4 regions of the Pseudomonas sp. JE3303 genome follow, and region 2 is predicted to be linked to each of the others. Evidence: riboswitches for the same ligand, from Rfam matches in the RefSeq annotation. Region 2 holds a riboswitch; each other region holds the start of a gene.
The links. Region 2 has a riboswitch for cobalamin ahead of AC0ZZU_RS00655 (CbtB domain-containing protein). Riboswitches for the same ligand answer to the same signal wherever they lie in the genome.
Positions count from the first base shown of each region.

Region 1: linked by a shared signal. The riboswitch ahead of AC0ZZU_RS15575 (ABC transporter substrate-binding protein) and the one ahead of AC0ZZU_RS00655 (CbtB domain-containing protein) in region 2 are both predicted to bind cobalamin.
Region 3: linked by a shared signal. The riboswitch ahead of cobW (cobalamin biosynthesis protein CobW) and the one ahead of AC0ZZU_RS00655 (CbtB domain-containing protein) in region 2 are both predicted to bind cobalamin.
Region 4: linked by a shared signal. The riboswitch ahead of cobO (cob(I)yrinic acid a,c-diamide adenosyltransferase) and the one ahead of AC0ZZU_RS00655 (CbtB domain-containing protein) in region 2 are both predicted to bind cobalamin.

Region 1 is NZ_JBWGIF010000010.1:81,604-87,195, forward strand. It holds gene AC0ZZU_RS15565 (ABC transporter ATP-binding protein) at 1-553, opposite strand, end outside; gene AC0ZZU_RS15570 (FecCD family ABC transporter permease) at 550-1,566, opposite strand; gene AC0ZZU_RS15575 (ABC transporter substrate-binding protein) at 1,563-2,576, opposite strand; cobalamin riboswitch at 2,713-2,909, opposite strand; gene AC0ZZU_RS15580 (acetyltransferase domain-containing protein) at 2,941-4,107, opposite strand; gene AC0ZZU_RS15585 (outer membrane beta-barrel protein) at 4,291-5,034, shown strand; gene AC0ZZU_RS15590 (enoyl-CoA hydratase-related protein) at 5,070-5,592, opposite strand, start outside.
Region 2 is NZ_JBWGIF010000001.1:129,400-134,991, forward strand. It holds gene glmS (glutamine--fructose-6-phosphate transaminase (isomerizing)) at 1-386, shown strand, start outside; gene AC0ZZU_RS00650 (CbtA family protein) at 630-1,391, opposite strand; gene AC0ZZU_RS00655 (CbtB domain-containing protein) at 1,406-1,624, opposite strand; cobalamin riboswitch at 1,661-1,786, opposite strand; gene AC0ZZU_RS00660 (histidine phosphatase family protein) at 1,801-2,349, shown strand; gene AC0ZZU_RS00665 (DUF3597 domain-containing protein) at 2,451-2,867, opposite strand; gene AC0ZZU_RS00670 (DUF2382 domain-containing protein) at 2,942-4,309, opposite strand; gene cfaB (C17 cyclopropane fatty acid synthase CfaB) at 4,499-5,592, shown strand, end outside.
Region 3 is NZ_JBWGIF010000007.1:46,871-52,462, forward strand. It holds gene cobN (cobaltochelatase subunit CobN) at 1-2,550, opposite strand, end outside; gene cobW (cobalamin biosynthesis protein CobW) at 2,554-3,627, opposite strand; cobalamin riboswitch at 3,724-3,922, opposite strand; gene AC0ZZU_RS11600 (cobalamin biosynthesis protein) at 4,019-4,447, shown strand; gene cobM (precorrin-4 C(11)-methyltransferase) at 4,475-5,221, shown strand; gene AC0ZZU_RS11610 (DUF1272 domain-containing protein) at 5,293-5,559, shown strand.
Region 4 is NZ_JBWGIF010000017.1:24,531-30,122, reverse strand. It holds gene AC0ZZU_RS22025 (C40 family peptidase) at 1-621, shown strand, start outside; gene AC0ZZU_RS22020 (C40 family peptidase) at 758-1,291, shown strand; gene AC0ZZU_RS22015 (PQQ-dependent sugar dehydrogenase) at 1,306-2,619, opposite strand; cobalamin riboswitch at 2,745-2,965, shown strand; gene cobO (cob(I)yrinic acid a,c-diamide adenosyltransferase) at 3,108-3,719, shown strand; gene AC0ZZU_RS22005 (cobyrinate a,c-diamide synthase) at 3,716-5,011, shown strand; gene bluB (5,6-dimethylbenzimidazole synthase) at 5,008-5,592, shown strand, end outside.

The sequences.
Region 1 (5,592 bases), on a different contig from region 2:
GCTGGTGCTGGATGTCCAGGTGGTTGGTGGGTTCGTCGAGCAACAGCAATTGCGGCCGCTGGGCCAGGGCACGGGCGATGTGCACGCGCTGGCGCTCGCCGCCGGACAGGCTGCTCCAGGTACGCTGGCGCAGGTGAAGGGCGTCGACGTCGGCCAGGGCCTGGTCGACGATGCCGGTGTCTTCGGCCGAGAACGGCGACAGAGCCGACAGCCACGGCGTGCGGCCGAGGGCCACGGCGTCGAACACACTGATGGCATCGTTGGTGTCGGCTTGCTGCTCGACCAGGGCGAGGGTCTGGGCGACCTGGCGCCGGGGTTGGCGCGCCAAGGGCTGCGCGAGCAGCTGCACGCGGCCGCTGCTGGGCGTGCGCAGGCCGGCAAGCAGCTTGAGCAGGGTCGATTTGCCGGAGCCGTTGGGACCGACGATGCCCAGGGTTTCGCGGGGATTCACTGCCAGGTTGATGTCATACAGCAGCTGGGTGTCGCGCACGCGAAAGCCCAGGCCCTGGCAACTGAGCAGGGCGGCCTGCAGGGGCGGGGTCATGGCATTCATCGTTGACTCCTGCGGCTGATCAGGATCAGCGCGAACACGGGGGCGCCGATCAGCGCGGTGACCACGCCGACCGGGATCACCTGGCCCGGGATCAGGGTGCGCGACAGTACGTCCGCGGCAATCAGGAACAGCGCGCCGCCCAGCGCACTGGCCGGCAGCAGTCGGCTGTGGCTGCCGCCAAGCAGCAGGCGCAAGGCATGGGGAATGACCAGTCCGACAAAGCCGATGGCGCCGACGATCGATACCATCACCGCAGTCACCAGTGCCGCGCACGTGATCAGCAGCAATTGCACCCGGCGCACCGGGATGCCCAGCGATGCGGCGGAGTCGGCGCCGAAGGTAAAGGCATCGAGCGCGCGCCGATGCCACAGGCATACCAGCAGGCCAATCACGGCCACCGGCACGGCCAGCCAGACCGAAGGCCAGCGCACGCCGCTGAGGTTGCCGAGCAGCCAGAACAGAATGCCGCGCGCCTGTTCGGCACTGGCCGACTTGGTGATCAGGAACGCGGTGAGGGCGTTGAACAGCTGCGAGCCGGCGATCCCTGCAAGAATCACCTGGGCGTTGTTGCTGCTTGGGCCGCTGGCACGGGCCAGCAGCAATACCAGCGCGAACGCCGCCAGCGCGCCGATGAAGGCGCCGCCTGACAGGCTCAGCGCGCCAGCGCCGAAGCCGAGCAAGGCGACCATCACCGCGCCGGTCGAAGCGCCCGCCGACAGGCCGAGCAAGTAGGGTTCGGCGAGCGGGTTGCGCAGCAGCGCCTGCAGGATCACTCCGCAGGTCGCCAGGCCCGAGCCGCAGGCGGCCGCGACCAGGGTGCGGGTCAGGCGGTAGTTCCAGACGATGCCCTGGTCAATGGGGTCGACCGTGTAGCCGGCATTCCAGAGCTGGTTGGCCAGTACCTGGTAGACCACCGTCGGCGACACATTGGCTTCGCCGATGGCGACACCGGCGAGCAAGGCCGCGATGAGCGCGGCCAGTGCCAGGGCGTAAAGGGGCAGCAGACGCATCATGGTTGTGGCGCTTTACCGGAAGCGAAGGCCTGGGACAGGGCGTCCAGGCCGCGGAACAGGCGAATGCCGGCCTGCATGGCGTCGGCGTCGAGCACCACGATGCGGTTGTGCTTCACCGCTTCCATGTTCTTGGTCACAGGGTCGTTGCGCAGAAATTCGAGCTTCTTCTCGAAGTCGTCGGCCGGGAAGCGGCGACGGTCCATGCGGGCGATGATCAACCAGGTCGGGTTGGCCTTGGCCAAGGTCTCCCAGCCAACCGTCGGCCATTCCTCGTTGGACTCGACCACGTTGCGCACGCCCAGGGTTTGCAGCATGTAGTCGGCGACGCCTTTGCGGCCCGCGACGTACGGGTCGATGTCCAGGTCGGCACTGGAGAACCAGAACAGCGCGGACGTATCGCTCAGGTCCTTGCCGGCCAGGCGTGCCTTGGCAGTATCCAGGCGGCTCTTGAGGTCGGTATTGAGTGCGGCGCCTCGTTCCTGCACGTCGAAGATCGCGGCCAGCTGGCTGACACTCTTGTAGATGCTGTCGACCTGGAACGGCTGCAGGCGGGTGCCGTCGGCGCCGACCAGGTTGTCCTTGCCTTCGCAGTCCGACGGCAGCAGGTAGGTAGGAATCTTCAGCTCATGGAACTGCTCGCGGGTGCCGACCACGCCCTGGGCGCCGACCATCCACTCGAACTGCACGGCCAGCAGTTGCGGGCGCTTGCCGATCACCGACTCGAAGCTTGGGTCGTTGTCGGCCAGGCGCTCGACCTTGGCGTTCAGCGCCTGGTACTCGGGGAGCACATTGTTGAACCACAGCGAGGTGCCGACCAGCTTGTCGCCCAGGCCCAGGGCGTAGAGCATCTCGGTGCCGGCCTGGCCGATGGTCACCGCGCGCTCGGGAGCGTGCTCGAAGGTCTGCGGCATGCCGCAGTTGTCGACCGTCAGCGGGTAGTGGGTGGCGGCAGCCTGGGCAAGGCCGCTCAGGCCGAGGCCGGCGAGCAGGGTGACGAAACTGGGCAGCATGATGGGTCGATCTCCTATCGGACAGTACACGGAGGGTACGCACGGACAGGCATCGCCCACCCTGCGCGCAGGCAGGGCAGTACCGGGCGCGGGCGAGCCGCGCACAGTGAAGATGGCCATCCCGGACACCCCGCCGGTTGGTGATTGTTTGCCGGCAGGTCTCCTGACTGGTGCGTCACGGCCCGGCTCCGGCCTTCCCGGGGATCAACCCAGTGGCATCGATGGAGCGGGCTCGGCACTTACAGTTGCGGGGGCAGTTCCGTTTGGCCCGCGCATGGCGGGCCGGGGATTCCCTGTTAGTTCCGTGTGGAAACCGGCGGCGGCATGGTAGACCATCCGCCCTCCGGAAGGGAATGGCCTGGGCTCAGAAGTACTTGAGCCAGGCGATGTCGGGTCGGCGCGCCTTGAGCCGCGCGAACCCGCGCACCGGCAGATACAGCGCGACGCTCAGCAGCACCGCCACCAACCACACGCCGCCGATGCCATCAAAGCCGAAATAGTCGCCCTGGTCGAGGCCGAACAAGGCAACGCTGGCCAGGTACATCAGCTTGAGCACGTACAGGTGCAGCAGGTAGAAGAACATCGGCGCTGCGCCAAACACGGCCAGGGCCGTGACCCAGCGGGCTGGCCCGGCGCGCTCGAACGCGCGCAGCAGCAACAGGCCGGTGCCCAGCGTCAGTGTCAGGAACAGCAACGACGGCGGATACTTGGTGATATTGAAGAAGCTCATCAGGGTCTGCATCGCGCTCGGGTAACCCGACCACGGCGCCTCGCCATAGCCATTGACCATGCGCAAGGCGACAAAGCAGACCAGGGCGCTGGCCCCGAGCAGCAGTAGCCGGTGCTGTCGCTCGGCGGGCGGGCTGGCGCGGGTGAACCAGGGGCCGAGCACGTAACCCAGGCTGATCACGCCGATCCACGGCAACACCGGGTAGGACGTGCGCAGGCGCAGACTGTCGGACACGTCCAGCCAGCCACGGTCATGCAGGATCGCCCAGGGCACGTGCATGGCCGACCCCGGCTCGAAGTGCAGCCCGTCGAGCAGGTTGTGGCCAGCGACGATTGCCACGCCGATCGCCAGCAGCCAGGCACGCGGCAGCCAGACCAGGCCGGCGAGGGCGATCATGCTGACGCCGATCGCCCAGATCACCTGCATGTAGATCACGTTGGGCGGCAGCTGGAAGGTCCAGGCGAAGTTGACCAGGGTGAATTCGAGCAGTACCAGGAACAGGCCGCGCTTGAACAGGAAGGCCGAGACATCGCTGCGGCCCTGATGCTTTTCACCATAGAGATAGGCCGACAGCCCGGTCAGCAGCACGAACACCGGCGCGCAGAGGTGCGCCAGGGTGCGGCTGAAGAACAGCGTCGGGTCGGTGGTGTCGATCACCATTGGATCGCTGACCTGACGGTGCAGGAAGAAGGTTTCTCGAACGTGGTCCAGGAGCATGAACAGGATCACCAGCCCGCGCAGGGCGTCGATGCTCTGCAGGCGCTGGGTAACCAGGGTAGGGGTGGCGGAGGCGCTTGTCATGGAGGGGATCGCAGGCAAGGGGTTGGCGTCAAATGAAACGTTATCTTATAACTATTTCATTTGCCTGCGAAAGGTCCGACGCGAAAAAACGATTTTTTCACATTCTTTTCAGAACTTTTTCAAAGGCCGTGTTTCGAACCGTTTGCATTTGACTGCCACTTTCTATCATGGAGATACCTGCGAATGGCTACTCGCAACCTGCTGCGCAACACCTGCATCCTGGCCCTGGCGGGCGCACCGCTGAGCGCTTTTGCCGCGCCGCCGACCGATCCGATCTTCACGCTGGGCCTGCAGGGCAGCTACAGCGAATTCAAGTTCGAGGGCGGGAGCGACTCCGACAAGGACGATCTGGGCCAGGGCGGTGTGTTCGCCACCTTCGGCAACAAGATGACCGCCGAATCAGGCCTGATCTACCAGGTCGGTGCCGAAGCCAAGTACGGCGAAAAGGACGACAACAAGCTCAAGGAAGCCCAGGCTGATCTGGATGTCGGTTTCCGTGCTGCGCTGGACGCGCGCAACTTCGTCGACCTGACCGTGGGTGGCGGCTACTCGTGGACGCGCTACGAGCCTGAGATCAACGACCTCGACACCCGCTTGACCGCCAAGTCGCCATTTGCGAAAGCAGCAGTGGGCTACAACCACCAGTTCGACAACTCGACCCTGCGTGTCGAAGTGGGCGCCCGTCACACCATCGACGGCCGCGCCCGACTGAAAGTCGATGATTTCGGCAGCGACAGCGTCGATCTCAAGGACCGCACCAACCCGTACGCCGAAGTCAGCCTGCTGATGAACCAGAAAGGCATGCCGATTCACGCCGGTGTCTACTACACCCGTACCGAGTACAAGCTCGACGAAGACTCCGATGTGGCGGACAACACCAAGCTCAAGCGTGACGAATACGGCTTCAAGGTCGGTCTGGCGTTCTGATCAGACTGCAGGCGCGGCACGGTCCGCGCCTGCAGTCATGCCGGTACTTTCGATACCCCCAGCGCTGCTTTCGCCTCACTGCCTTGCAGCTGTTCGATCAGGCACTGCCCTTCGCGCAGCATCGCCGCCGCCAGCTCGGCCTGGCAGCCCTCCTTGATCAACCGTTTGCTCAGCCTCAGCGCGTGCTGTGGCAGCTCCTTGAGCCGCAGGGCCATGTGCCGCGCTGCGTCCAGGCAGGCGTCGGCGTCTTCATGCAGCTCATTGGCCAGCCCCCAGTCGAGGGCTTGTTCTGCACTGATCCGCTCGTTGCACAGCAGCATTCGGGCAGCTCGCACCTGGCCAATGCGGCGTGCAAGCAACAGGCTCGAGCCGAATTCCGGACACAGGCCAAGCGCCACGAAGGGCATCTGCAGACAGGCGGCGCGGTTGACGAAGACCTGGTCGCAGTGCAGCAGCAGCGTGGCCCCGATGCCGATCGCCGGGCCGCAGACGGCGGCGATCAAGGGTTTGTCCAGCGCGGTCACCGCCGCCATCAGGCGGAACAGCGGCGCGTCCAGG
Region 2 (5,592 bases):
AGGGCGCTCTCAAGCTCAAGGAGATCTCCTACATCCACGCCGAAGCCTATCCGGCCGGCGAGCTCAAGCATGGTCCGCTGGCGCTGGTCGACAACGACATGCCGGTGGTGACCGTCGCGCCAAACAACGAGCTGCTGGAAAAGCTCAAGTCGAACCTGCAGGAAGTCCGTGCGCGTGGTGGCCAGCTGGTAGTGTTTGCCGATGAGCAGGCCGGTCTGTCCAACGGCGAGGGCACCTACGTCATCGAGGTCCCGCACATAATCGACGCCTTGGCGCCGATCCTGTACACGATTCCGCTGCAGCTACTGTCGTACTACGTCGCCGTGCTGAAGGGGACCGATGTGGACCAGCCGCGTAACCTGGCGAAGTCTGTGACGGTGGAGTAAGTCTCGGGGCAGCTGGAAGCGCGCTTTGGATTTCGACAATGAAGTCGGTACAGGCACACTGAAAACGGTCACCGGTGGGAGCCGATAGCGGCTCCCTACCTCGTCCTCCATTGCGGATCAGCGGCTACGGGTACCAACCCGAGGGCATTTTGCCGTGTCGAAGCATGTCTGGGTGAACCTGAATGAAAAAGGCGCCTGATGTTTCCATCAGGCGCCCTTCGTTTCTCCTTGGAAACTATGTAGTCAAGATTGCAGCCTGGCGTTGTGAAGGTTGCGAGGCGTCAGTACCGGGCCTTGGGCCAGCAAGCCGAACGCCAGGCCGAGGACTGTCCATAGCACCACGTGGATGCCAACCGAGGCGACACGGAAGTTCCACAGTAATGAGGCTGAGAACCCGGTTGGTACCTCGTTGATCGCCGGGAACAGCTTGCCGGCCACCGCCATGATCACCCCATAGAGCACGATGGCAAACATGGCTGCGCTCCAGCCGCCGTGACGGGCCAGCAGTTTGCGGAACAGGTTGATCGCCACCACAAGCGCGGAGATCGACACAATCATCATCAGGAAGAACAGCTTGGTGCGCTGGCGGATTGTTTCAGGATCACCCACGGCCGGCGGGTTGGCGGGATACTTGAGCCCTGGCACCAGAAACACACTGATGAATGCCAGCACCGCGAGGATCGCTGCCAACCCCCGTGGACCGACTTTCAAGCCGCCCATGCGTCCCATGGCAAACGCGAAGACCAGGGCGAAGATGCCTCCTATGGACACGCTGTAAATCACCACACCCGTGAATAGCCCTACGGTGCTCTGTACTTCGCGGCTGACCAGCTCTTCTTCCACGTCCGAGGTGCCGTCGCCATGATGATGGCTGTGGCCCATGCCTTCCTCGAACGCAATGGCTTGTTCCACCGAAGGTTCGCCGAACACTTTGGCAAAACCAAAGGCGAGGATGCCCGCCAACAGCCCGGCAAGCATGCCGCGCAGCAGGAGTTTTCCTATCATGTCACGCTCCTCGGTCAGTGGCAGGGGAAGCCCAGCAGGTGGCGGCCGTCATGCACGAACTCGTGCACATGGGTACCCGAGATCAGCGCAGTTGCGCCTTGTTCGGCACCGACGAAGTAGAGGGCCAGCAGCAGAAGCAGACCGGCGAAGATCGCCCATGGCAGGATCTCGCTGAGTGGAAGTGAGGGCAGCGACAGATCGCTTTCAGGGGTAGTGACAACGGTGGTGGACATGCGAAGCTCCTGGAGAATGACGCGTTCGGTCAGGATATTGTGATTGTTGACGAAACTGGGGGTCTGGCTCTCGATTGTCGATTACAGTGGCGCGACCGCGCCGGGCTTTCACCGGCTTCCCCATTCGTAAGAAAATGATACACCTAGTCGGCACTTCCGCTCACCAAGAGTCACCCATGAAGGCTACTCATCTCACGCTGATCAGCCATGCACCCACCGAAGCGCAGCGGTTGGGCCGGTTCCATGTCGATGCTGATGGAGTGCTCGGCTGTGCGGTCAAGTCCCTTTTATTCGAGAACGATACACATCTGCTGGCCGGCCCAGAGTTGCGTACTACCCAGACGGCGAGCATGCTGGGGCAGTGTCATACCGTTGAGGCTGCTTTGCGCGATTGCGATTTTGGTCGGTGGGACGGCCTGTCGCTGAAGGCGCTGCAGCGAGAGGAGCCGGTGCTTTTGGAGGAGTGGCTGACCAATCCTCACGCCGCACCCCATGGGGGTGAGTCAATTGCTGACGTTTGCCGGCGCGTTGCCCTCTGGCTGGACAGCTTTACCGAATCAGGGCACTGGCGGGCGGTGACACACCCGATGATTGTTCGTGCGGCGATGATGCATGTACTGCAAAGCCCATTAGCAGCATTCCGTCACATCGACGTTCAACCTCTGTCGCAGCTGCATCTCGCGCGATACGGTATGTGGCGAGTCAAACTGACAAGCATTGACTGAATGGCATGCCATTCCCGCTACGGACCGATGAAAAACGCCCCGCAGTTTGCGGGGCGTTTTCTATTCTGCGAGGTGCTTGAGACGCTCAAGCACGCTCAACTTCAGTCGAGCAGATCCTGCGGCACCTGCCCACCGTTCTGGGAAAGCTTGGTCAGAACCGCTTTATGCAGCCAGATGTTCATGGCGGCAGAGTCTTCGGTCGAGCCGGTGTAGTTGAGCTCTTTCGCCAGCTCTTTACGATTGGCCAGGCTGCTGTCGATATTCAACAGCTTCAGAAGATCCACGATCGAAGTTTTCCAGTTCAGCTTCTCCGCGCTTTGCGCCGCCAGACCGTCGAGCTTCGCACTGACATCCACTGGCGCAGCCGCAGTTTGCGTGGCCGCTGGCGCCGACGCGGGAGCAGCAGGGGAGGCGGGCGCTGTCCCAGCAGCGGTTGGCGCACCGGCCGGAGTTTGTGTGTCAGCCTTGGCGTGGTTGCCGATGCCGAGTTTGCTCAAGATGGTTCCGAAAAGACTCATGGGATGTTCCTCAAATTATCGGTTATGAACGGCCGCTTGCGTCATACGGTGACGCGGGCCCATTGGCTTTGCGATTAACGATTTCTCAGCGGATCGTTAGGGTTTTTAACGAGGGTCTCATGGTGCGTCACCGACCCAGGTTCGTTTTGCACATCGACATCGGTGCGGCGCACGGTGTCACGCACCGTTTCCTTGTGATCCGAAGACTGCTTGCCCACAGTCACTTCTTCGACCACGCGTGCCGACTTCTCGACCACGACTTCTTCAGCGGTTTCCTGGATCTCGATCGACCCTTCCTTGAAGCTGTTCAGCTCGCCTGGGGTAGCTGCACGATCCACCGGGCGGCGCTCGATGTGTGCATGTTCTTCGTGCAGATTGACGGTCTCTTCCACGGGGCGTTCGCTGATGCGTGACACAACTCGAACGCGACCGGTGTTCAGCTCGCGTTTGCCCACGCGCAGGTTTTCCTCGATCACGGGAATGGCGGTACGCCCGGTCAGGTCATCCGTCCGGCGATCCACTACCTCAGCGCGATCGGCACCCAGGTGGGTCCCCGCAACATGCATCGAACCCGTCTCCTCATTACCCCAGGCGGCAACGCGTTCGTCGATATCGATCGCACCGTTTCGCTCGAGGATCTCTTCGACGAGCTCTGCCTGCACTTCGGTCGCGGCAGTCACCGTCAACACCGCAGCGCCCCGGCGATACGCTTCAGGATAGGCAGTGGCGTAGCGGTGAGGCTTGTCACTGTCATCGTCATCGCTGCCAAAGAGGGAGCCGAAGAAGTGGCTGACCTTGTGCATGAACGAGTCATCGTGCGGCTCGGTGCGCACGGCAGCGCCGGCGCCCGATGCATGCAACTCGGACGATGACAGTTGAATATCGCTTTCCAGTACGCGCTGAGCCAGCAGCTGTGTCTTCGCGGTTTGTGCTTCAGCCAGGGTGTCGAATGCTGCAACCAGTGTATGAGTCATGGGTATCTCTCTCTCGTTGCTAAGGGGAAAAGGTTGGTCGTTAAGATCAGGAGTGTCCTCGGTTCGGTCAGCGGCACGTACTTCAAGGTGCTTCAGCACTACCGATTCAGACCGCAGTGTGACTACCTGAGCAGAAGGCGCTTCCTCCACATGTTGCCGAATATGCAGCTCTTCCTTGAGAACCAGACGCTTCTCAACGACAAGGATTTCTTCAAGGACAGGAATTATGGTGAGGCCATTTTCAGTTCGGACCTGAGGCGGGTTCGAAGCGTCCACCTCGGTACCGATTGGCACTCTTTCAACGGATGCGCTGTGAGTCCGCAGACTCTCGGACACCACATAGTCCTGAGAGTGAACCTGCTTTTCGACAGTGGTCACGCCTGTCGTGACAGTACGCTTCACGACAGTCGCGACTTCTTCCAGGACGGGTATGGGTTCGTCGCCAGGAGGGGTGTTGAAGTTGTCCATAAACCGCTCGTTACCTTTGATGAATCTCGGCTGCTATTAAGCTGAGTGGCACGCAAGCGGATCAGTTCCAACGAATTTCGGCTGCCCTGCGCAGCGGGCATGTGACATAGCCCGTCGACTCGCCCGGAAAGCTTTCCGGGATGGGCTACCATTCCTGCATACGTCCGAGATCGATGGGAGGGTTCATTGATGCTTGCGCAACTTCCCCCTGCGTTGCAAAGCTTGCAACTGCCACTGCGTCTGAAGCTATGGGATGGCAATCACATCGACCTCGGTCCTAGCCCGCAGGTGACAATCCTGATCAAGGAGCCGCAGCTCATTCATCAGCTGACACATCCAAGCCTTAACGAGCTGGGTGCTGCCTTCGTCGAGGGCAAGCTTGAGCTCGAAGGCAGCATCAGCGAAGTCATCCGCGTCTGCGATGAACTCAGCGAAGCGCTGCTCAAGGGTGAAGCCGATTCGAATCCGGAGCGCAAGGCCCACGACAAGCAGACTGACGCTGAGGCCATTTCCTATCACTACGACCTCTCCAACGAGTTCTACCAACTGTGGCTGGACCAGGACATGGCTTATTCCTGTGCCTACTTCAAGGAACCCGACAACACCCTCGATGATGCGCAGCAAGACAAGTTTGACCACCTGTGCCGCAAGCTGCGCTTGCAGGGCGGGGAGTACCTGCTGGACGTGGGCTGCGGCTGGGGCGGGCTGGCGCGTTTTGCCGCGCGTGAGTATGGCGCCAGGGTGTTTGGCATCACGCTTAGCAAGGAACAGCTCAAGCTCGCACGCCAGCGAGTCGAAGATGAAGAACTGACCGGCCAGGTCGAGCTGCAGATTCTTGATTACCGGGACTTGCCGCAAGATGGCCGCTTCGACAAGGTCGTCAGCGTGGGCATGGTCGAGCACGTTGGGCATGCCAACCTGGCGCTCTACTGCCAGCGCCTGTTTGGCGCCGTGCGCGAAGGTGGCCTGGTGATGAACCACGGCATCACCGCCAGGCATGTGGATGGCCGGCCGGTAGGGCGGGGAGCGGGGGCGTTCATTGGCCGCTATGTCTTCCCCCACGGCGAGCTGCCTCATCTGTCGATGATCGACGCGCAATTGTGCGAGGCGGGTCTGGAGGTGGTCGATGTCGAGAGCCTGCGGCTGCATTACGCCAAGACTCTGAATCTCTGGAGCGAGCGATTGGAAAACCAGCTGCACAAGGCAGCCGGGTTGGTTCCGGACAGGGCCCTACGCATCTGGCGTCTGTATCTCGCAGGCTGCGCCTACGCCTTCAGCAAAGG
Region 3 (5,592 bases), on a different contig from region 2:
GCGCCCCCGGCTAGGTGCACCGCTCGGGCCGGCTGGCACGAAGCGTCCGGCCAGCGCCGCCAGCAGGCCATTGATTTCCGCGGGGCCGCAGGCGTCCAGGCTGGGTGCCACATGCTGGGCCAAGGTGTCGAGCACAGCCTGCACGGGCTGCCATCGAGGTCCTTGCGGTGCCTGCTCCTGCCCTTGCAGCGTCGCCTCGATCAGGCGCATGGCCAGCAGTTCAAGACGCTCGCGGGTGTCGCCGCAAGTGCGCCAAGGCTCGTCGCTCAGGGTCCGCAGCAGTTCCGGGCGCGGCCCTTGCCATGGCTGGCCGAGGTCGGCATCGAGCGGGTCGAAGCCCAGCGTCAGGGCCCTGGCCAGCGCGCGGATCAGGCTGGCGTTACCATCGCGGCCGTCACCGCGCGCCACTCGCAGCAGGGCCAGCAGCGTGTCGAGGCGCAAGCGTCCCTGGGGCGACTGGCCGAATATGTGCAGGCCATCGCGGATCTGCGACTCCTTGAGATCGCACAGGTAGGTATCCAGGCGTGGCAGCCACACATCGGCATCGTCCAATGCACCCTCGAGCTGTAGTTCGCGGTCGATGTGGTTGGCCTTGACCAGTTCGAGGATATCGCGCTGCAGCTCGCGGGCGCGCCGCGGGTCGAGCAGCTGCGCTTCATAGTACTCGTCGGCCAGGCGCTCCAGATGACGCAGCGGCCCGTAGGTTTCGGCGCGGGTCAGCGGCGGCATCAGGTGATCGATGATCACCGCCTGGGTGCGGCGCTTGGCCTGGGCACCCTCGCCCGGATCGTTGACGATGAAGGGATAGATGTTCGGCAACGGGCCGAGCAATGCATCGGGCCAGCATTCGGCCGACAGGCCGACACCCTTGCCCGGCAGCCATTCCAGGTTGCCGTGCTTGCCGACGTGGATCAGCGCATCGGCGGCGTAGGCGTGGCGCAACCAGAAGTAGAAGGCCAGGTAGCCGTGTGGCGGCACCAGGTCGGGATCGTGGTAGACCGCGCTTGGGTCCACCTGGTAACCGCGTGCCGGCTGGATGCCGACAAAGGTCAGGCCAAAGCGCAGCCCGGCGATCATCATTCGCCCACTGCGGCACATCGGATCCTGCTCGGCCGGGCCCCAGCGCTCCAGCACCGCCTGCTGGTTGGCAGCGGGCAAGGCGGCGAAGGCGGCATGGTAGTCGGCCAGGTCCAGGCTCTGCGCGCAAGGACGCTGGTCGAGGTGGTCCAGATCGTTGGTCACTCCGCCCAGCAGCGCATGGATCAGCGCGGTACCGCTGTGCGGCAGCTCGCCGACGGGATATTCCTGGTCCTTGAGCGCTTGCAGGATGTTAAGCGCCGCCGCCGGGGTATCGAGGCCAACGCCGTTGCCAATTCGCCCGTCGCGGGTGGGATAGTTGGCCAGCACCAGCGCCACGCGTTTTTGCCCATTGGGCAGGCGCGCCAGCTCGACCCAGTGCCGTGCCAGTTCAGCGACGAAATCCATGCGCTCGGGATGTGCCCGGTAGCAGACCACGTCCGACTGGCTGCGCTCGCTGCGCCAGGCCAGGTCCTTGAAGCTGACCGGCCGGGTGATGATCCGCCCGTCCAGTTCCGGCAGCACGATGTGCATGGCGAGGTCGCGGGCACCCAGGCCCTGCTCGCTGTCTTCCCAGCCAGGCTGGTTGTCCTGGGCGCAGATGGCCTGGAGCACCGGCACATCGCGCCTGAACGGCCGCAGGTTGGGCTGCTCGGGACTGGAAAGGGCGAAGCCTGTAGTGTTGATGATCACCTCGGCGCCGGCTTCGTCCATCCAGGCTTCGACCTGGGCGAGGCAGGCGGCTTCCTTGAGGCTGGCCACGGCGATCGGCAATGGGTTCAGCCCCGCCGCCGCGAGGCGCTCGCAGAAGGTATCCATGAAAGCAGTGTTGGCCGCCTGCAAGTGCGAGCGGTAGAACAGCACAGGGGCGACGGGCTGGTCGGGATGCCACTGGCCGAACCAGTCTGCCAGGCAGGCGCTGGCCTTGGCCGGGTGGTACACCGCGGTGCGTGGCAGCTGCTGCGGCTCATCCCAGGCGTAGTCGCGGCCAAGCCAACGGTTGGCCAGGCACTTGAACAGGTTCAGGGCATTGGCCTTGCCGCCCTGGCGCAGGAAGTGCCAGGCACGATCCGCCTCGGCGCCCGAGACCGTGCCCAGGCCCATCAACTCCGGGTCAGGGCGGTCGTCGCCCGGCACCAGGATCAGATGAACACCCCGTTCGGCCAGCGTGACCAACTGCTCGACGCCGTAACGCCAGTAGCCGACACCGCCGTGCAGCGACACCAGGATGACCTTGGCGTGGCGCAGCACCTGGCCGACATAAAGGTCGACCGAGGCATGGTTCTGCACCTGCATGGGGTTGGCCAGGCGCAGGCTGGGGAAGTCCTCCGGCAACTGCTGGGCGGTTTCGGCCAGCAGTGCCAGGTGCGAATCACCGCTGCAGAGGATCACCAGGTCAGCGGGTGTCTGGCCGAGATCGGCGATGCTGTCGTCCGGTACGAAGCAACCGGGCTGGGTCCGCAGCAGGTGCATGGGTCAGGCGCCCAGTGCCTGGCGCAGGCGAGCTTCGAGCAGCGCCGCGTCCAGTTCCTGGCCGATCAGCACCAGGCGGGTGATGCGCGGCTCGTCGGCACGCCAGGCGCGGTCGAAGTGCTTGTCGAAGCGGCTGCCCACGCCCTGGATCAGCAAACGCATCGGCTTGCCGGGAATGGCCGCGAAGCCCTTGGCGCGCAGGATGCCGAATTCGGTTACCAGGCTGGTCAGGGCGTCGAGCAGCAGGCTCTCGTCGGCTTCGGGCAAGTCGATGGAAATCGAATCGAACGCGTCGTGGTCATGGTCATGGTCGTCATGGTCATCGCCGTCGTGGTGCGAATCATGATGGGTACGGCGGCCGTCGATGTGCGCCTCGGACTCGGCACCGACGCCCAGCAGCACGTCAAGCGGCAAGCGGCCACTGCTGGCCTCGATGACCTTGACCGCCGGGGGCAGCTCTTCTAGCACTTCGGCGCGCACCTTGGCCAGGTCGGCGGGGGCGATCAGGTCGGCCTTGTTCAGCACCACCAGGTCGGCGCTGGCCAACTGATCGGCGAACAGCTCGTGCAGTGGTGATTCATGGTCCAGGTTCGGGTCGAGCTTGCGCTGGGCGTCGACCTGGTCGGGATAGGCTGCGAAAGTGCCGGCGGCTACTGCCGGGCTGTCGACCACGGTGATGACCGCATCGACGGTGCAGGCGTTGCGGATTTCTGGCCACTGGAAGGCCTGGACCAGCGGCTTGGGCAGGGCCAGGCCACTGGTTTCGATGAGGATGTGGTCCAGGTCGCCACGCCGTGCGACCAGCTCGCGCATGACCGGAAAGAACTCTTCCTGCACGGTGCAGCACAGGCAGCCATTGGCCAGCTCATAGACGCGGCCGCTGGCCTCTTCCTCGGTGCAGCCGATGCTGCACTGCTTGAGGATTTCGCCGTCGATGCCCAGCTCGCCGAACTCGTTGACGATGACAGCGATGCGCCGGCCCTGTGCGTTGTCCAGCATGTGGCGCAGCAACGTGGTCTTGCCCGAGCCCAGGAAGCCGGTGACGATGGTGACGGGGAGCTTGGCCAGTGTTTTCATGTCGATGCCCTTGGCAGGATGGCGGGCATGCGGGACGAAAGCCGCAGGCAGGCTTGCCTGGGCGCGTTCGCCACCGGATCACCCCGCCCGGTTGGAAGTCGAATTCGTTGCGAGGCAGGTCTCCTGGCTTGCACCACACCGGCCGGGCCGGTCGATCGACGCCTTCCCGCGCTGGCGCAGTGGCTGTGTCGATCTGGGCAGTGCTTACAGTTGCGGGGGCAGCCGCGGATTGGTACCGCGTTCCCGTCTTAGCTCTGGTGCAGTTCACCAGAGAACCTCGGACCGGCAAGGCTACGCAGTGCCTGTCAGGCGGTCAACCGCTGGCTGTGATTGACGGGCGATCGGTCCCGTGATTTGCTCCTGCCGCCTATAGAGAGCAGAGGAACGCATCATGCCCGTCACCCGCGTCGAGCGCGCCGCGTTGTATGCCGGCATCGGCTGCCGGCGCGGCTGCCCCGCCAGCGAACTGGCCGAGCTGCTGCAGCAGGTGCTCGCGGCCCAGGCGTTGCCGCTCAGCGCAGTCAGAGGCCTGGCCAGCATCGAGGGCAAGTCGGACGAGCCAGGGGTGCGCCAACTGGCCGCGCAGCTAGGGCTGCCGCTGATGTTCTTCAGCGCCATGCAACTGGCGCCGTTCGAGGCGCAGCTGAGCCAGCGTTCGCTCACCGCCTGGCAACACACCGGCTGCTGGGGGGTAGCCGAGAGCGCGGCGCTGGCCATGGCCGCAACCACCCATCCCGGGCCGGTGCGACTGCACGTCACCCGTCAGGCCAGCGGCCAGGCGACACTGGCATTGGCGTGCAGCGCGGTTCTTGACGGATAATCGCCGCTTTACCTGCAAGGATTCTTCATGACGGTCTATTTCATCGGCGCCGGCCCCGGCGATCCCGAGCTGATCACGGTCAAGGGCCAGCGCCTGATCCGTCAGTGTCCGGTGATCATCTATGCCGGCTCCCTGGTTCCGGCCGCCGTGCTTGAAGGCCATCGTGCCGACGTAGTGTTGAACAGCGCTGAACTGCACCTTGAGCAGATCATCGATGCCATCCGCAGCGCCCATGCCAAGGGGCAGGATGTCGCGCGCGTGCACAGCGGCGACCCGAGCCTCTACGGCGCCATCGGCGAGCAGATCCGTCATCTGCGCGAACTGGGCATCGACTACCAGATCATCCCCGGCGTTACCGCCACGGCCGCCAGCGCGGCGCTGCTGGGCTGTGAACTGACCCTGCCGGAGGTGGCGCAGACTGTCATCCTGACCCGCTATGGCGACAGCTCGCCGATGCCTGCCGGTGAGCAGCTGGCCGATCTCGCCCGGCACCGCTGCACCCTGGCCATTCACCTTGGGGTCAAGCACCTGGAGAAGATCGTCGCCGAGCTGCTCCCGCATTATGGCGGTGACTGTCCGATCGCCGTGGTGCACCGCGCCACCTGGCCGGACCAGGACTGGGTCCAGGGCACGCTGGATGACATTGTCCAGCGCGTGCAGGCCAAGGGGTTCCGGCGCACTGCGCTGATACTGGTGGGTCACGTGCTGGGCGACGCTCCGTTCGCCGAATCGGCGCTGTACCGCGCGGGCCATGCGCATCTCTACCGACCCTGAATCCCCTGTATTGCCAACCTGGCATGGCCGGTAGCAGACTCGGCGTTCCCATGACAGACGGAGACCTGGCCATGCTTGAACTGCGCCCCAACTGCGAGTGCTGCGGTAACGACCTGCCGGGCGACAGCCCGGATGCACTGATCTGTTCTTTCGAGTGCACGTTCTGCCGCGCTTGCGGCGACACCCATTTCCAGGGACGCTGCCCTAATTGCTCGGGGCAGTTGGTAGCGCGGCCCACGCGCGTGGGAGCGGCGTTGGTACGTAATCCGGCAGGGGTTGAGCGGGTGTTGAAGGCGCATGACGGATGTAGGGTACAGGGCGCCATGCAGCGTCCTTGAAATCGAACGTCGAATACACGAAGTCGCTCACCG
Region 4 (5,592 bases), on a different contig from region 2:
CCCCTCGTGCCCCTCGCACTTGTGACACTGCTGTTTGGCTGCGCGGCTCAAGGCCCGGTATCCCAGCCCCAGGCGCCACATCCCGTCGCCGTACAATCGCCAGTCAAGGCCAAGCCATCGGCCTCATCGGTGTTCGGCGAAGAAGAGCTCGTCACTGAAGACGAAGCTGATGTCTTTTCCAGCAACAGCAAGCCTTATGTGCTTCCAGTGCTTGCCGACAGCATCCTTGAGCGTGGCATGTCGCTGATCGGAACCCGCTATCGCTTCGGTGGTACTTCGGAAAAATCCGGCTTCGACTGCAGCGGTTTCATTGGCTATCTGTTCAAGGAAGAAGCCGGGCTCAAGTTGCCGCGCTCGACCCGCGAGATGATCAACGTCGACGCCCCTCAAGTCTCGCGCAACAAGCTCAAGCCAGGCGACCTGCTGTTCTTCAGCACCAATGGCCGTGGCCGCGTCAGCCATGCCGGTATCTACCTGGGTGACAACCAGTTCATTCACTCCAGCAGCCGCCGCAGCGGTGGCGTGCGCATCGACAATCTCGGTGACCGCTACTGGAGCAAGACCTTCATCGAGGCCAAGCGTGCCCTGGCCATGGCCCCGACCAACATCGCACGCAACTGATCGCATCCCTCGCGGGTCCAACACGGCGGCATAGCTCAAAAAGCGTGCCGCCGTGCGTATTTACGCAAAGCGTCTAATCTAGTTTCTCAACTCTTTTCGACTGCGGTCGACCGGTTACAGACAGGATGTTCTGACCATGGCGATGATGGCGCGCTTCGCTCTTTTTTCCCTGACGGCACTGCTCGGTGCCTGCTCGAGTCATGCCCCCGCGCCGGCTCCCGTGGCCCCACGGGTGGTCATGTACAGCCAACCCTCGTTCTCCCCAGTGGCCGAAGACGTGCTGTTCAGAGCCATCGGCCTGGTGGGCACGCCCTATCGGTGGGGAGGCAACACGCCTGATTCCGGATTTGATTGCAGCGGCCTGATCGGCTACGTGTACCGCGATGCCGCAGGCATCAGCCTGCCACGCACCACCCGCGAGATGATCAGCGTTCGCGCGCCGGATATCGACATTCAGGCACTGCAGTCTGGCGACCTGGTGTTCTTTGCGACCAACGGCGGGTCGCAGGTCAGTCATGCCGGAATCTACGTAGGAGAAGGGCGCTTCGTGCACGCCCCGTCGACCGGCGGGACGGTGCGACTGGATTACCTGTCCAACAGCTACTGGCACAAGGCGTATCTGCAGGCGAAGAGAATCATTCCTTCCGGCAACCTGGCGACCAATCCCTGACGCCAGAAGCCTGGTCACTTCGCCTTGGTCACCCGCCAGATCACATTTCCTACATCATCGGCGACCAGCACGCCGCCTTGTTGGTCGGTGACCACGCCAACCGGCCGGCCCATGGCTTTCTCGTCATCGTTCAGGAACCCGCTCAGCAGATCCACCGGCTTGCCCGAGGGCTTCCCGTCCGCCCCGAACGGCACGAATACCACTTTGTAGCCACTGTGCGGATCGCGGTTCCAGGAGCCGTGCTGGCCGATGAACGCACCCCGCCCGAATGGCGCGGGCAGCACGCCGTCCTTGGCGAACGCCAGTCCGAGCGAGGCGGTGTGCGGGCCGACGGCGTAATCGGGGACCAGGGCCTTGGCGACCATGTCCGGCGCCTGTGGCTTGACCCGCACGTCGACGTGCTGCCCGTAGTAGCTGTATGGCCACCCGTAGAAGCCGCCCTCCTTGACCGAAGTGATGTAGTCGGGCACCAGATCGCTGCCAATCTCGTCACGCTCGTTCACCGCCGTCCATAACGCGCCTGTGGTCGGCTCCCAGTCCAGGCCATTGGGATTGCGCAGACCTGAAGCAAAAATCCGGTGCTGGCCGGTGGCGCGGTCGACTTCCCAGATGGCGGCTCGGCCTTGCTCCTGCTCAAGGCCGTTTTCCCCCACATTGCTGTTGGAGCCGACGGTAACGTAGAGCTTCTTGCCGTCGCGGCTGGCGATGACGTTCTTGGTCCAGTGATGGTTGAGCATGCCGCCCGGCAGGTCGACCACCTTGGCGGGATTCTGGACTTGCGTGGTGCCAGGCGGGTAGTGGAAGCGCAGCAGGCGATCGGTGTCGGCTACGTAGAAGTCTGTTCCGACGAGGGCCATGCCAAAGGGTGAGTTGAGTCCATCGATAAAGGTGGTACGCACTTCGGCGACGCCGTCATGGTCGGCGTCGCGCAGCAGGGTGATGCGGTTGGCACTGGGCACGCCTGCGCCTGCGCGCTTCATCACTTTCTTCATTATCCAGCCGCGCACGCCCTTGTCGTCATCGGGCTTGGGCGGGGCGTTGGTCTCGGCCACCAGCACGTCACCGTTGGGCAGTACATAGAGCCAGCGCGGATGATCGAGGTTGCCCGCGAAGGCCGTCACCTGGGTGCCGGGCGCCGCTTGGGGCTTGACGCCTTGTGGCCAGCCCACCGCGGGTGCGATGTTGACGGTGGGCATGAGGGTCTCGTTCGGCTCGGGCAGGTTTGGCGAGGGGCCGAAGCCTTCGTCCAGCTTCAGCCGGGCGGTCTCGCCGCAACCGCCCAGGCCGGTGGCCAGGGCCAGCACTATCGCTACGCGTATCCTGTCCATGTTCGAGATCCTCGCAAGGTGGTCATCAAGTATTCAGAGCCATACCCCGCAAACTAGGTTCAGTGCCCCCGGTCCAGTGGCAGATCGTCCCGGGTTTGATTGACGCTCCGAGTGCAACCCTCTAACCTTCGCGGCGTGTTTCAGGTGCTCTGCGGGCGAAGGCTCGGCAGGGTGAAACTGGGAAGCCGGTGAGCGCAGACAAGGCGCGATTCCGGCGCTGCCCCCGCAACGGTAAGCGAGTGAACGCCGCGCATGGCCACTGGGTTTGACTACCCGGGAAGGCGCGTGGCACAAGGCCCCGAGCCTGCTCGCAAGTCCGGAGACCGGCCTGTTACAGCCAACGGCATCACGGAGGGTGATGCGCGGAGCACCGTGGCCAGCGCCGCGGCCCTGCGCGTTTTCCGTATGCCTGCCTATTTATCTGTCGTCGCCTGGTGCCTGCCAGCGCGCGCCCGAGCGCGGCGCCCGACAGTCTGCGGAGAACTTTCATGAGCGAATCCACCGAGCGTGACGAACGCCACCTGGCGCGCATGCAGCGCAAGAAGGCCGTGATCGACGAGCGTATCGCCAGCGCCCCTAATGAATGCGGCCTGCTGCTGGTGCTGACGGGCAACGGCAAGGGCAAGAGCAGCTCGGCCTTCGGCATGCTCGCCCGCGCCATGGGTCACGGCATGCAGTGCGGCGTGGTGCAGTTCATCAAGGGCCGCAACAGCACCGGCGAAGAGTTGTTCTATCGCCGCTTCCCTGAACAGGTGCGGTATCACGTGATGGGCGAGGGCTTTACCTGGGAAACCCAGGACCGCCAGCGCGATATCGCCGCCGCGGAAGCAGCCTGGGCCGTGTCGCGGCAGATGCTGCAAGACCCTGCGATCGGCTTCGTTGTGCTCGACGAGCTCAATATTGCGCTCAAGCATGGCTATCTCGACCTCGACCAGGTCCTTGGCGACCTGCAGGCCCGCCCGCCGATGCAGCATGTGATCGTCACCGGCCGCGGCGCCAAGCCCGAACTGATCGACCTGGCCGACACCGTTACCGAGATGGGCGTCGTCAAGCATGCCTTCCAGGCCGGCATCCGCGCGCAAAAGGGTGTCGAACTGTGAGCCAAGCCCGGCACTGCCCGGCGGTTCTGATCGCGGCACCGGCTTCAGGCCAGGGCAAGACCACGGTCACCGCTGCATTGGCACGCCTGCATCGAAACCTCGGCCGCAAGGTGCGGGTGTTCAAGTGCGGGCCGGATTTTCTCGATCCGATGATTCTCGAGCGTGCCAGCGGTGCGCCGGTGTACCAGCTCGACATGTGGATGATCGGCGAGCAGGAGAGCCGCCGACTGCTGTGGGAAGCGGCACTGGATGCCGACCTGATCCTGATCGAAGGAGTCATGGGGCTGTTCGATGGCACTCCTTCGAGCGCGGATCTGGCGCGGCACTTTGGCGTGCCGGTGCTGGCGGTGATCGACGGCACGGCCATGGCCCAGACCTTCGGCGCCCTGGCCCTGGGTCTGGCGCGCTATCAGGCCGACCTGCCGTTCGCGGGTGTCCTGGCGAACCGCGTCGGCACGCTGCGCCACGCGCAATTGCTCGAAGGGAGCCTGACCGAAGGGCTGCGTTGGTATGGCGGGCTGTCGCGGGGGAGCGACATCGAGCTGCCGAGCCGGCATCTCGGCTTGGTCCAGGCGAGCGAATTGAATGATCTGGACGCGCGTCTCGATGCCGCCGCCCAGGCCTTGGGCGAGAGCTGCGATGCCGCCTTGCCGCCGCCTGTCCGCTTCGCCGAGCCGGATCCTGTCGCGGTCGAGCCGTTTCTGGCCGGCGTGCGCATCGGCGTGGCCCGTGACGAAGCCTTTGCCTTCCTGTACGGCGCCAATCTCGACCTGCTGCAGGCCATGGGTGCCGAGCTGGTGTTCTTCTCGCCTGTGCATGACGCGCATCTGCCTGACGTCGACAGCCTTTATCTGCCCGGCGGTTATCCCGAGCTGCACCATCAGGTCCTGTCCGGCAATGGCCCGATGCTGCACGCCATCCGTGCGCACCACGCGCAAGGCAAGCCACTGCTCGCCGAATGCGGCGGGATGCTGTACCTGCTCGATTCCCTGACCGACGTGACGGGTGAACGAGCCGAGCTGCTTGGCCTGCTTGCAGGGGACGCCGTGATGCAGAAACGGCTGGCGGCGTTGGCCCTCCAGGACGTTGCATTGCCGGAGGGCAACCTGCGCGGACATACCTACCATCATTCGCTGACCAGCACCGAGCTGGAACCGATCGCCCGTGGGCACAGCCCGAATGGTGGACGTGGCGCCGAGGCGGTCTATCGCTGCGGCCGGCTGACGGCGTCCTACGTGCACTTCTATTTTCCGTCCAACCCACCTGCGGCGGCGGCGCTGTTGCGGCCATGAGCGAGCAGGCCTTCAACGACGCCGAGCGTGCAGCGGTCTACCGCGCCATTGGCGAGCGGCGCGACATGCGTCATTTCACCGGGGGCGAGGTCGCTCCCGAGCTGCTGGCCAGACTGCTGGGCGCGGCGCACCAGGCGCCCAGCGTCGGGCTGATGCAGCCCTGGCGTTTCATCCGCATCAGCGACCGGGCCCTGCGTGGGCAGATCCAGGCGCTGGTCGAGGAGGAACGGGTGCGCACGGCGCACGCGCTGGGCGAGCGTTCCGATGAGTTCATGCAGCTCAAGGTCGAGGGTATTGGCGACTGCGCCGAGGTGCTGGTGGCAGCCTTGATGGACCAGCGCGAAGCGCACATCTTTGGCCGCAGGACCTTGCCGGAGATGGACCTCGCATCGCTGTCGTGCGCGATCCAGAACCTCTGGCTGGCGGCGCGTGCCGAAGGCCTGGGCATGGGCTGGGTGTCGCTGTTCGAGCCTCAGGCACTGGCGGCGCTGCTGGGCATGCCGGCAGGCGCCAAGCCGCTGGCGGTATTGTGCCTGGGCCCGGTCGAGGCATTCTACCCGGCGCCGATGCTGGTGCTCGAA